One region of the Halomonas sp. TP35 genome, then DNA from elsewhere that is predicted to be linked to it. Evidence: predicted binding sites of a transcription regulator. Region 1 holds the regulator's gene; the other holds the start of a gene.

Region 1 (5,947 bases):
GCTTAAAGCTGCTTAAACGTGCAGGCATTCATGTGGCGTTAATTACAGGCCGCGACTCCCCCATGGTGAGCCAGCGTGCTGCGGCGCTGGGAATTAACCTTGTCCATCAGGGCTGCGAAGATAAGCTCACCACCTTGAAAGCGCTGTGTGAGCGCCTCAACCTGAACCTAAGCCAAGTGGCTTACTGCGGCGATGACTTGCCTGATCTTGCGCCTATCAAACGCGCAGGCGTTGGCATTACGGTACCCAACGCACCAGATTACATGCATACCCATGCCGACTGGATTACCGACCGCTTGGGTGGCCACGGCGCCGTACGTGAAATTTGCGATACATTGCTTGAAGCCCAGGGCCACTGGAGTACGGTTCTCGACACGTATTTGCATGGTCGCGTGTAATGTTTCAAAGCGCCAAGAAACGCATCGGACTAGCAGCCCTGGTGATCGCTTTAGGGGGGCTACTGGTATGGCTGGACCCACGCGGCCCGGAAGACCGGCCCGTTGACGAAGAAGCGCAGGCTGAAGAGCCTGGCCACGTGCTGGAAAATGCCGAGATCACTCTGTTTGGTGAGACAGGGCATATCCAGCAGTCGCTAGCCGCGCCTTTATTGATTTACATACCACAAAGTACCTTGGTCGAAGTCACTCAGCCCGAAGCGACGCTGTTTGATAGTGACAACCGAGAGTGGCTCGCTAACGCCAACGAAGGTGTTCTGAACACGGCCACCCAAGCGCTAACGCTGTCTGGTGATGCGCGGCTTCTGGCACCTACAGAAGGCTGGCAGCTTGATACTGAGTTATTACGTTATGATGGGGTAGCGCGTCATGTCTGGAGCGAGGCGCCCGCCGTGTTTCAGCAGCCACCCCAACGAATGAGCGCATCACGTATGGATGTTTGGCTTGATGATAGCCAGGTCCGATTAACCGATAACGTTAGCGGTCATCACCCCCCCGCAACACAAAATCCTTAGGAGTCGCTATGAACGCTTTTATTCGCACCGCGCTTTTCGCTCTTGCGGTGCCGCTATCGGCAGCGGCCCAGACAAGCCAAGCCCCCATTGAAGTAGAAGCCGACCAGTTAGATCTTGATCAGCGTGCGGGCACTGCCGTTTATTCAGGCGATGTCAATATTCGCCAAGGCAACATGCAGCTACGTGGTGATCGCGTTGAAATTATCCGTAACGACGCGGGTGAGCTTTCTCGCGCTATTGCCACCGGTGAGCGCGCCTATCTACGCAATCAACTCGATGATCAGGATGCGCCGATGGAAGGATGGGCGCGCCGCGTGGTTTATCACGTAGCAGAGCGGCGTGTAGAGCTTATTGACCAGGCCGAGCTGACCCAAGCGGGCGATCAGTTTACCGGTGGCCGCCTGGAATACTTCATTGACCGCGAAGTGGTGCAGGCACGCTCCGATGTAAGTGGTAGCGAGCCGCAGCGTATTCGTATGACGCTTCAGCCAGCGCAATAGGAGTCAATCATGTCTATTGCGGAAGCACCGCCCATAAAAACCCTTTACGCCAATCACTTGGCAAAAAGTTATAAACGCCGCCGCGTGGTTAAAGACATTAGCCTGGAGATTGCTCAAGGCAGCGTGGTAGGCCTGCTCGGCCCTAACGGCGCAGGTAAAACCACATCGTTTTATATGATTGTGGGCCTGGTGAAGTCTGATGCGGGTACCGTGCGTATCGACGAGCAAGACTTAACCCGCGTCCCCATGCACGAACGCGCGATGGCCGGCATTGGCTATCTACCCCAGGAAGCGTCTATTTTCCGTAAACTATCGGTTGCGGATAACATTATGGCGATTCTGGAAACCCGCAAAGAGCTGGACAGGGCAGGACGAGAGCAGCGGCTTGAGGCCCTACTTGACGACTTTCATATTACCCACATCCGTGACAGCCTGGGCATGAGCCTTTCCGGCGGCGAGCGGCGACGCGTCGAAATTGCCCGATCCCTGGCCACTGAGCCCGCGTTTATCTTGCTGGATGAGCCATTTGCAGGTGTCGATCCCATCTCGGTTGGTGAAATCAAGAGCATTATTCGTGCTTTAAAACAGCGCCACATTGGCGTGCTAATTACCGACCATAACGTCCGAGAAACACTGGATATTTGCGATATCGCCTATATTGTCGGTGACGGCCATATCATTGCCGGTGGCAGCCCTCAGACTATCCTTGATAACCAAAAAGTGAGGGAGGTTTACCTGGGTGCTGATTTTCGCTTATAAGTTTAATTTCACCGCTAAACAGTGATCTGCAGTAAAAAATTTATCAGTGGCATGCTTATTGCACTTGCACAACAACATGACTCGCACTAGGGTGAAGCTTTCCGATTAACGAGTGGTTCTCAGATGGTCATGAAAGCTTCTCTCCAATTGCGTATCGGTACGCAGCTGACCATGACACCTCAGCTGCAGCAAGCGATTGCACTGCTACAGCTATCGACATTGGATCTACGTCAGGAAATTCAGCAGGCGCTGGATGCCAATCCAATGCTGGAGCAGGAAGATGAGTTCGGCGAGCAGGCGGCCGTCGAAACACCCGACGAGGAGTGGTCAGAAAGTATCCCCGAGGAACTGTCTGTCGATAGCGACTGGTCGGATACTTACCAGGACATGGGCAGCACTGGCAGTAGCGAAGGCCCCGATTTTGAGCGCCAGGCCGCCGGACAAAGCCTGCATGGACATCTCCTTTGGCAACTGGCGATGACCGACTTTACGGCTCGTGAGCAGCTAATCGCCGAAAGCCTGATTGATGCGCTAGATGCCAATGGCTACCTGATGCAGCCGCTCAACGATATCCGCGATGGGCTACGTGCCCAGGATATCGAAGGCCTTAGCCAGCGAGAGATGGAAACCATTCTGATGCGTTTACAGCAGTTCGAGCCAACGGGCGTCTTCGCCCGAGACTTGCGCGAGTGCTTGATGCTTCAGTTAGCAACGCTCCCCGACGACACTCCCCTGCTCGTTCCGGCGCGCCGATTGGTACGCCAGTTTCTTGAAGCTCTCGGCAAAAATGACATGCGCCTATTAAAGCGCCGCCTAAGCCTGGACGATGAGCAGCTAGACGATGTGATCGGTCTGATCCGAAGCCTGGACCCTCGCCCCGGCAGTGCTTACGGCGTCACCGACGATAGCTACATCACACCCGACTTGGTTGTACGTCATGATCATGAAGGCTGGCACCTGGAGCTTAACCCTGAAGCCCTGCCCCGGCTACGTATCCAGCCCGACTACGCCAGCTTAATCAAGCGTGCAGACAAGAGTCAGGATAACCAGTTTTTAAAAGAACACTTACAAGAAGCGCGCTGGTTAATCAAAAGTCTGTCCAGCCGCAACGATACGCTTCTACGCGTAGGACGCGAGATTATCACTCGCCAAATCGGCTTTTTAGAGCACGGCGAAGAAGCGATGAAGCCTTTGATTCTTGCCGATATTGCCGAGGCGGTTGAGATGCACGAATCAACCATTTCTCGGGTCACCACACAAAAATATATCCATACCCCACGGGGCGTATTCGAACTTAAATACTTTTTCTCAAGCCAAATTAGCGGGCAGGATGGCGGAGACAGCCACTCAAGCACCGCGATTCGCGCCCGGCTTAAAAAGTTGATTCAAGATGAGCCTCCCGGCAAACCTCTTTCGGACAGTCGTTTAGTGACATTACTGGAAGATGGCGGCATCACAGTGGCACGCCGTACGGTGGCGAAATATCGTGAGTCGCTGGGCATTCCCTCATCAAGTGAACGTCGTCGTTTGCGTTAGTCGTTACAAGAGAAATGGCAAAACTCGCGACAAGGGCTTTGCAACACCGCAAAAAGGGTTACAATCGAAATTCAGACCGATGGATAAGGAGCACGTCAATGCAAGTAAACATCACGGGTCATCATGTAGAACTGACTGACGCCTTGCGTGACTACGTTAATGAAAAACTTGAACGCGTCGAACGTCATTACGACAACATCACCACGGTACAAGTTACCTTATCTATTGAGAAGGAGCGCCAACATGCCGCGTGCACCCTTCATGCGGCAGGCGCCGATTTACATGCCGACGCCGAAGATGTCGACATGTATGCCGCTATTGACGCCTTAGCAGACAAAATTGATCGTCAACTCGTTAAGCACAAGGAAAAAGCACAAGCTCGCGCCCAAGGCGCTGGCGTGCGTTAATTCAATGACGTTGGAAACCATTCTCCCCCCGGAGCGCGTACTTTACGACGTGCCCGGGGGCAGCAAAAAGCGGGTGCTGGAGTTTTTCAGCACCTTTATCGCTCAAAATACACCCAGCCTGGATAGCCAAGAAGTTTTCAGCCGACTGATCGGCCGGGAACGCCTTGGCAGCACGGGGATCGGTAACGGCGTTGCCATACCCCATGCGCGCAGCCCACATTGCGTTACGCCTATTGCGGGTTTTCTAAAGTTATCAGAACCTATTGATTTTGATGCTATTGATGGCGATCCGGTTGATCTCGTCTTTGTGCTGCTTGTTCCCGAAGAGGCTGACGACACGCATTTGTCGCTTTTGGGTCAAGTGGCCACCATTATGAATGATGCGAGCACACGCCAGGCGTTACGCAAAACCAGCAGCCAACGCGATTTACTTGACCTGCTGATGAGCAAGATTCGCGAACAGGCCGCGCCATAACACCCATAACGACTAACACATTTTCATGCGTTACCCCTTTTATACGTTCAATCAGAGAGAGCCACTATGCAACTGGTGATTATTAGCGGCCGCTCTGGCTCTGGCAAGTCAATCGCTTTGCAAGCGCTGGAAGATATTGGCTATTACGCCATTGATAATCTCCCCGCCATGTTGCTTGGTTCTTTGATTGACGAACTCCGTGACGAGGGTGAGCGCACACATCTAGCGGTCAGTATTGATGCCCGCAACCTGCCAGCGGCGCTTGAGCGCCTTCCCGCACTGCTTGAAGAGCTGCGCGCGCGGCCTATAGATTGTCAGGTTATCTATCTAACCACCGATTCGCGTATTTTACTGGAGCGCTATTCCGCCACACGGCGACGTCATCCGTTAACGCGCAACAGTGATATGACGCTTGAAGAGGCGATAGAGAAAGAGGAAGAGACGCTCAACGAAATACGTGACTTGGCCGACCTGCGGATTGATACTTCACGCTTATCGGTCCATGACCTGCGTCGGCGTATTTCAGACCAGGTAGCCCACCAGCGCAAGGACCAGCTAACACTCACCTTTGAGTCATTCGGCTACAAACGTGGCGTACCCATGGATGCAGATTTAGTCTTTGATGTACGCTGCCTGCCCAACCCTTATTGGGACCCAACGCTGCGCCAATACACAGGACGTGATGCCACGATTATTGCGTTTCTGCGCGGCTACCCGATTGTCGAAGAGATGAGCCATGATATTCAGGCAATGCTTGAGCGCTGGCTGCCTGCTTACCAAAATAGTCAGCGCAGCTATATGACGGTAGCTATTGGCTGTACCGGCGGGCAACACCGCTCTGTGTATATTGCCGAACAGCTGGCGCAAAAGTTGGCACCGCTCATCGGCGAAGTCCAGTTGCGTCACCGAGAATTGGAACTGCAATACACGCTTCGAGGAACCCGGGCAGAGCCACCGACGGCTTCTCCATTTTCCGAGCAGACGCCCAGCCCTACGTAAACGCTTACGCCACAGGGTTTGTACGAAAAGTCGCTGAGCGAAGGCCAGACAAGGCAAAAAATCAGCGAAAAAACGGAGTTTACTTGTGTAAATGAGTATTTTGAGCTGATTTTTAACGCCGTATGGTCAAGCGCAAGCAGTTTTCGTACAAAGCCTAATGACACCACTCGGAAAAAAGGAACCAGGGTGCCAGAGAGAACTTTAACGCTTACCAATCAGCGTGGCCTACATGCCCGCGCCGCCACAAAGCTGGTTAAGTGCAGCCAGCACTACTCCGCCTGCATACAGGTGTATAAACAGC
Region 2 (5,947 bases), on a different contig from region 1:
CTGCATCAATCGCCGCCTGGCTGACAAAATTGAGCCGGGTCTGGCTGGCCGCGCGGCCAAAAGCGCCGAACATGCGTCGATAATGAACCGGCTGGGGCGTGGGGATTGAAGCGTTAGGGTCGCCCATGGGTGCTGCCGCGATCATGCCGCCTTTTAAAATCAGCGACGGCTTAACGCCGAAGAAAGCCGGTTTCCAGAGCACCAGATCGGCAAGCTTGCCTACCTCAATAGAGCCCACCTCGTGAGCGATACCGTGGGTGATCGCCGGGTTGATGGTGTACTTGGCGATATAGCGCTTGGCACGCAGATTATCGGCACCAAGCGCTTCATCTTCAGGCAGCAAGCCACGCTGTACTTTCATTTTGTGCGCGGTTTGCCATGTGCGGCAGACCACCTCGCCTACCCGCCCCATGGCTTGAGAGTCGGAGGCGATCATTGAGATCACGCCCAAATCGTGCAGGATATCTTCGGCAGCAATGGTTTCACGGCGAATGCGTGAGTCGGCAAACGCCACGTCTTCGGGAATGTTGGGGTCCAGGTGGTGGCAAACCATGAGCATATCCAGATGCTCATCAATGGTGTTCACCGTGTAGGGCCGCGTGGGGTTAGTCGATGACGGCAGTACGTACTCTTTGGAACACGCAGTGAGGATATCCGGCGCGTGTCCGCCGCCCGCGCCTTCAGTGTGGTAGGTGTGAATGCCACGCTCTTTAAACGCCGCCAAAGTATCTTCCACAAAGCCCGATTCGTTAAGCGTATCGGTGTGAATGGCGATCTGCACGTCATAGCGCTCGGCCACGCTCAGGCAGGTATCAATTGATGCGGGCGTTGTGCCCCAGTCTTCGTGAAGCTTGAGGCCCATGGCGCCCGCTTCCAGCTGGGCCTCCAAGGCTTCCGGCAGGCTGGCATTACCTTTACCCAGCAGGCCGATATTCATGGGCAGGTCATCCACCGCCTGAAGCATTTTGCCAATGTGCCACGCGCCCGGCGTACAGGTGGTGGCATTCGACCCGGTGGCCGGGCCGGTGCCGCCGCCCAGCATGGTAGTGACACCGCTCATCAGCGCTTCGTCTACCTGCTGGGGGCAGATAAAGTGGATATGCGCGTCGATGCCGCCCGCGGTCAGGATCTTGCCTTCGCCCGAGATAATTTCCGTACCGGGGCCAATCACGATATCCACATCGGGCTGCACGTCTGGGTTGCCCGCTTTGCCAATCGCAGCAATACGTCCGTTCTGTAGCCCCACATCGGCTTTGACGATGCCCCACCAATCGAGAATCAGCGCGTTAGTGATGACGGTGTCCATGACGGTTTCATCGTTACGTTGGCTCTGACCCATGCCATCGCGGATCACCTTGCCGCCGCCGAATTTGACCTCGTCGCCATAGTGGGTGGCGTCTTTTTCGACCTCAATCCACAGCTCGGTATCGCCCAGGCGCACCCGGTCGCCTACCGTGGGGCCGTACATATCGGCGTAGGCCTGCCGACTAATCTTGTTACCCGGTTTCATTGTTTATCTCCGTCCAGCGGTCCCATCACCTCGCCACGAAAGCCGTAGATCTCTCGCTTACCCACAAACGGAATCAGCGTGACTTCACGGGTCTGGCCAGGTTCAAAGCGGATTGCTGTGCCTGCGGCCACATCGAGGCGAAAACCGCGGGTCTTGTCGCGATCAAACACCAGCGCGGGATTGGCCTCAGCAAAGTGGTAGTGGGAGCCGAGCTGAATCGGCCGGTCACCGGTGTTCGCCACGTCCACCGTGATGCGCTCACGCCCCACGCATAGCTCAATATCATCTTCTTTTAACTGATACTCACCGGGAATCATCTACTTACTCCTTGTTTTGTTGTGAGGAGTAAGATGTGAGGAGTAATACCGCTTACCCCTAACCATTCACTCCTCACCCCTCACACAATAGGCGTGTGAACCGTCACGAGCTTGGTACCATCCGGAAAAGTGGCTTCGACCTGGACTTCGTCGACCATCTCGGCCACGCCTTCCATCACGTCATCACGGCTCAGAATCTCGCGCCCGTAGCTCATCAAATCCGCCACACTGCGACCGTCCCGAGCACCTTCGATAATCTCGAAACTGATCAGCGCGACCGCTTCGGGATAGTTAGGTTTTGTACGAAAAGTGATATCTGCTAAGTTTTCCCATGCAATAGAAGCATAGGGGGAAATGAATTATGGTTGGCCGGTACGAGATATCCAATGAGAACTGGGCGCAGATTACAGATATTGTGTCGCCAACTCAGGTGATGGGCAGGCCCCGGCGGGATGACCGGCAGGTCCTCAATGGTATTTTCTGGGTGCTCTGTTCTGGTGCCAAATGGCGAGATCTACCCGAGCGGTATGGTCCCTGGTCAACTGCCTATGAGCGCTTTCGAAAATGGCGGGATGATGGCACGTTTGAAGCTATCCTTTCTCGCTTACAGCTCAGGCTGCGTGAAGATGGACTGATGGATCTGGATACGTGGATGATTGATTCGACCTCGATACGTGCCACCCGCGCTGCCGCAGGAGGCGGCAAAAAGGGGGCTCAGAAGAACCGGTAGATCACGCATTGGGGCGTAGTCGTGGTGGTTTAACGACAAAAATCCACCTGGTATGTGATTCCCATGGTTGGCCGCTGGCATTTACCCTGTCTCCAGGACAGCAGGCTGATTCTCGACATTTCATCTCGACGCTGGAGAGTGTTTATCTACCAGGCCGTGTTGGAAGGCCTCGCAAACGTAGCCGCTACGTGGTCGCTGATAAAGGATATGACAGTGATGAACTGCGCCGTTACTGTGACAGGCACGGTATAAAACCCGTTATTGCGCAACGTCAAATGCATCGCAAGACACGCCCTGGTTTGCCGAGGCGTTTTGATCAGCACAGATACCGCCAGAGAAACGCGGTAGAACGCTGCTTTGGATGGCTTAAAGAGTTACGTCGATTTGCAACGCGCTACGAAAAATTAGCGAGCAGTTTCAGAGCGATGGTATGCGTAGCCTGCATAGAGCGTTGCTTGCGAGCCAACTTTTCGTACAAAGCCTAAGCTTCAACCCTCGCGCTTTGCGCCGCTCGGCAAGCTGGGCGGCGGAAAACAGCAGCAGCTTGTCTTTATCTCTTGGGGTTAATTCCATAGGGCGCCTCCATCAGAATCGATTAAGTTAACCAAATACGTGGAATATGGGCCTCGCGCTCAATCCAGCGCGGGCGCAGCAATTGCCAGGCCTGTTCGCACAGCGCCCAGGCTTCATTTCGTGAGTCACCCAGATAGCGCAGCAATAAAACGTCCTGGCGCACCGTTACCGCCCAGCGTGGGTTATCCGGCAGGGCATTACGCAGCTCCTCAATCGCCGCTGGCGCATCACTCATTCCCACCGCCCAAAGCGTGGCCTGCACCGTAGCGCCGCCCTGCCCCCAGCGCCCCATAAAGCGCGGGTGTAACGGGTCTAACGGCTGGCGTTCTAGCCACAGCGGCTTGCCATCCAGCGTCAAACGAAAATACTGCTCAATGCGTCCTGATAAGTATGGCAACTCGCTCGCCGGGCGGCCCAAGGCCATGACTTCCCAGCCTAAACAGCGAGCACTGCCGTGAAGATCAATATGGGTACGCTGTTCGCCTTTAGAGCCATCAAAGGCAATGGTTTCCTGAGGTAGCCACTCAAGCGTTGCGCCATCGGCGACCTCAAGTTCAGTGCGCTGGCTCCAGGCCACGCCTTGGCTATCGGCCTTATAAAGCTTATTCGCCGCCGGGGTGGTCAACAGGGCATGTGCGCCCTGCTCGACGTGAGCCTTGATGGTGAGCGCGTCGCCGCTGACCAATCCGCCGGGTGGGTGCAGTACGTAGATATGGCACGCCTCCTGGCTGCCTTCAGGATAAAACGGCCGCTGGACCCGAAGTGGCCCTTGGTGGCGTGCCTGGATTAACCGCGTGGCGCCATCGCGCTTGGCAAAACGCAGCGCCAGTGAGGCCGCCCAGTGGCGTTCCTGGTCAAAGCGGTGGCCGGAGCCCGCAAGCGGTGGGGCGAGTTCGCGCAAGGTCATGGAAGACAGTCGCATCCTTTTGAATAGGTCATAGCCTTTCAAATGCAAGGAATGCGCCAAAATGGGGAAAAGTGGACTTTTACTATCGCTGCAAAGTTTTAGCCGTCATAACCCATCAGCACTAACGGCTTTTTGCACCAAAAAAGATCATTAAAAGGGTCGGCCGCACCAAAAATAACAAGTAGTTAACCGCCCCTTGTGTGGCAAAAGACCACACGCCCAACACTTCTTATTTGGGAACTTTCCGATACTATTGGGCCATCCTCCGTCAACAGCTTGTCTGTTGCCCACCAAGGTAGATGGCTTCGTGCAGTTACAATGCTCAGCAAACAAGCTCTGGTATCGCATTGCGCTTTGTATGGCGTTTGTGGCGATGCAGCTGCTGTTAGTTGGGCCGCTGATTTCACAGTATCAGTCCGATGGGCAACATCACGCGCATCACGAAGCTAGTCATCACTCTAGCCATCAAGGCGGCGGTCATCATCAACATACTGCCCCTCAAGCAAGCCACCATCATCATGCGGGCCATGCTGAAGAAGTAGAACCGATATTCAACTGGTTCCACCAATGTGGTTACTGTGCCATCTGGCAACAGTTTCCAACGGCGCATACCTCTCTCCCTCCGATCAGCTTGCAAGCGTTTATTACGCATGACCAGCTGCTGACGCAACCGACACAGGCTATAAAGTCCTGTGATAACTACCCCCACGCGCTAACGCGCGCCCCGCCCTTTTTTCGGATCGTATAACGCCACATCGTCAGCCTTTTTAGCCTGAAGTTTGCTTCTGGCTGGCGGCTGTCTACACCAAAAAAAGGGATCATCATGCCGCATCTAACTATTGGGCATGGCGTCGTTACGCCTGCCCGCTTAAAAAACCGTTTTCAACGACACGTACTGACATTAAGCGTCGCTGCCGCATCGAGCGTTGTTGCTCAAGGCGTATGGGCACAGGCGCCTGCCGCTCACCACGAGCATCATCATGCGTTAAACACGATGGTCGTGACCGCTGTACCGCTAAGCTCACCGCTCACGGTGGAAACCGACCCGCGTATACCGCGGCAACCGGCCCCTGCCAGCGACGGCGCCGACTATCTTCAGACCATCCCCGGGTTCTCTGCCATTCGTAACGGTGGCACCAACGGTGATCCGGTGTTCCGTGGCATGTTTGGCTCACGTCTTCGCGTGCTGACCAATGGCAGCCAAATGCTAGGCGCCTGCCCGGCAAGAATGGATGCGCCTACGTCTTATATCTCACCTGAAAATTACGACAGCCTCACCGTCACCAAAGGGCCGCAGTCCGTTCTGTGGGGCCCCGGCGCTTCAGCGGCAACGGTGCGCTTTGACCGCGGCCCGGAGGAGTTCGATGAAGCCGGTGTGCGAGTGGATGGCAGCGTCATGCTGGGTACCTATGGGCGCTTTGATCGCCGCATTGATGCCGCTTTAGGCAATAAAGACGGCTACCTGCGCATTACCGGCAATCAATCCGAAGCTAATGACTATCAGGATGGCGATGGCAACGCCGTGCCCTCGTTATGGGATAAGTGGAACGGTGACATAGCGCTTGGATGGACACCCGACAACGATACCTGGCTTGAAGTCACCGCAGGCCGAGGAAACGGCGAAGCGCGCTATGCCGGGCGAGGTATGGATGGCAGCAAATTTCTGCGCGAAACCGTGGGCATCCGTTTTCAGCGCGAGAATTTAGGTGAACACTGGAAACGTCTGGAAATGCAGGCCAACTATGCCTATGCCGACCATATTATGGATAACTTCACGCTGCGCTCACCGGGCAGCATGGACATGGGTGGTGGCATGGACATGGGCAGCGGCATGGACATGGGTGGTGGCATGGACATGGGCGGCGGCATGGACATGGGCAGCGGCATGGATATGGATGGCGGTATGGACA

The links. Region 1 encodes sigma-54, which starts transcription at its own class of promoters, with help from an activator protein. Its sites were predicted from a motif close to TGGCACNNNNNTTGCTNT; they were not measured.
Region 2: the regulator sigma-54 is predicted to act here: its motif matches at 4,079-4,096, upstream of ACT3RU_RS01905 (urease accessory protein UreD).

The regions. Positions count from the first base shown of each region.
Region 1 covers NZ_JBQSUZ010000002.1:455,524-461,470, forward strand. The annotation lists gene ACT3RU_RS04830 (KdsC family phosphatase) at 1-398, shown strand, start outside; gene lptC (LPS export ABC transporter periplasmic protein LptC) at 398-970, shown strand; gene lptA (lipopolysaccharide transport periplasmic protein LptA) at 979-1,470, shown strand; gene lptB (LPS export ABC transporter ATP-binding protein) at 1,480-2,229, shown strand; gene ACT3RU_RS04850 (RNA polymerase factor sigma-54) at 2,353-3,765, shown strand; gene hpf (ribosome hibernation-promoting factor, HPF/YfiA family) at 3,864-4,172, shown strand; gene ACT3RU_RS04860 (PTS sugar transporter subunit IIA) at 4,177-4,647, shown strand; gene rapZ (RNase adapter RapZ) at 4,714-5,646, shown strand; gene ACT3RU_RS04870 (HPr family phosphocarrier protein) at 5,833-5,947, shown strand, end outside.
Region 2 covers NZ_JBQSUZ010000001.1:411,901-417,847, reverse strand. The annotation lists gene ureC (urease subunit alpha) at 1-1,510, opposite strand, end outside; gene ACT3RU_RS01925 (urease subunit beta) at 1,507-1,827, opposite strand; partial or broken gene ACT3RU_RS01920 (urease subunit gamma) at 1,908-2,126, opposite strand; one part of gene ACT3RU_RS01915 (IS5 family transposase) at 2,189-2,542, shown strand; one part of gene ACT3RU_RS01915 (IS5 family transposase) at 2,545-3,042, shown strand; partial or broken gene ACT3RU_RS01910 (urease subunit gamma) at 3,041-3,130, opposite strand; gene ACT3RU_RS01905 (urease accessory protein UreD) at 3,153-4,037, opposite strand; gene ACT3RU_RS01900 (hypothetical protein) at 4,441-4,647, opposite strand; gene ACT3RU_RS01895 (TonB-dependent receptor domain-containing protein) at 4,861-5,947, shown strand, end outside.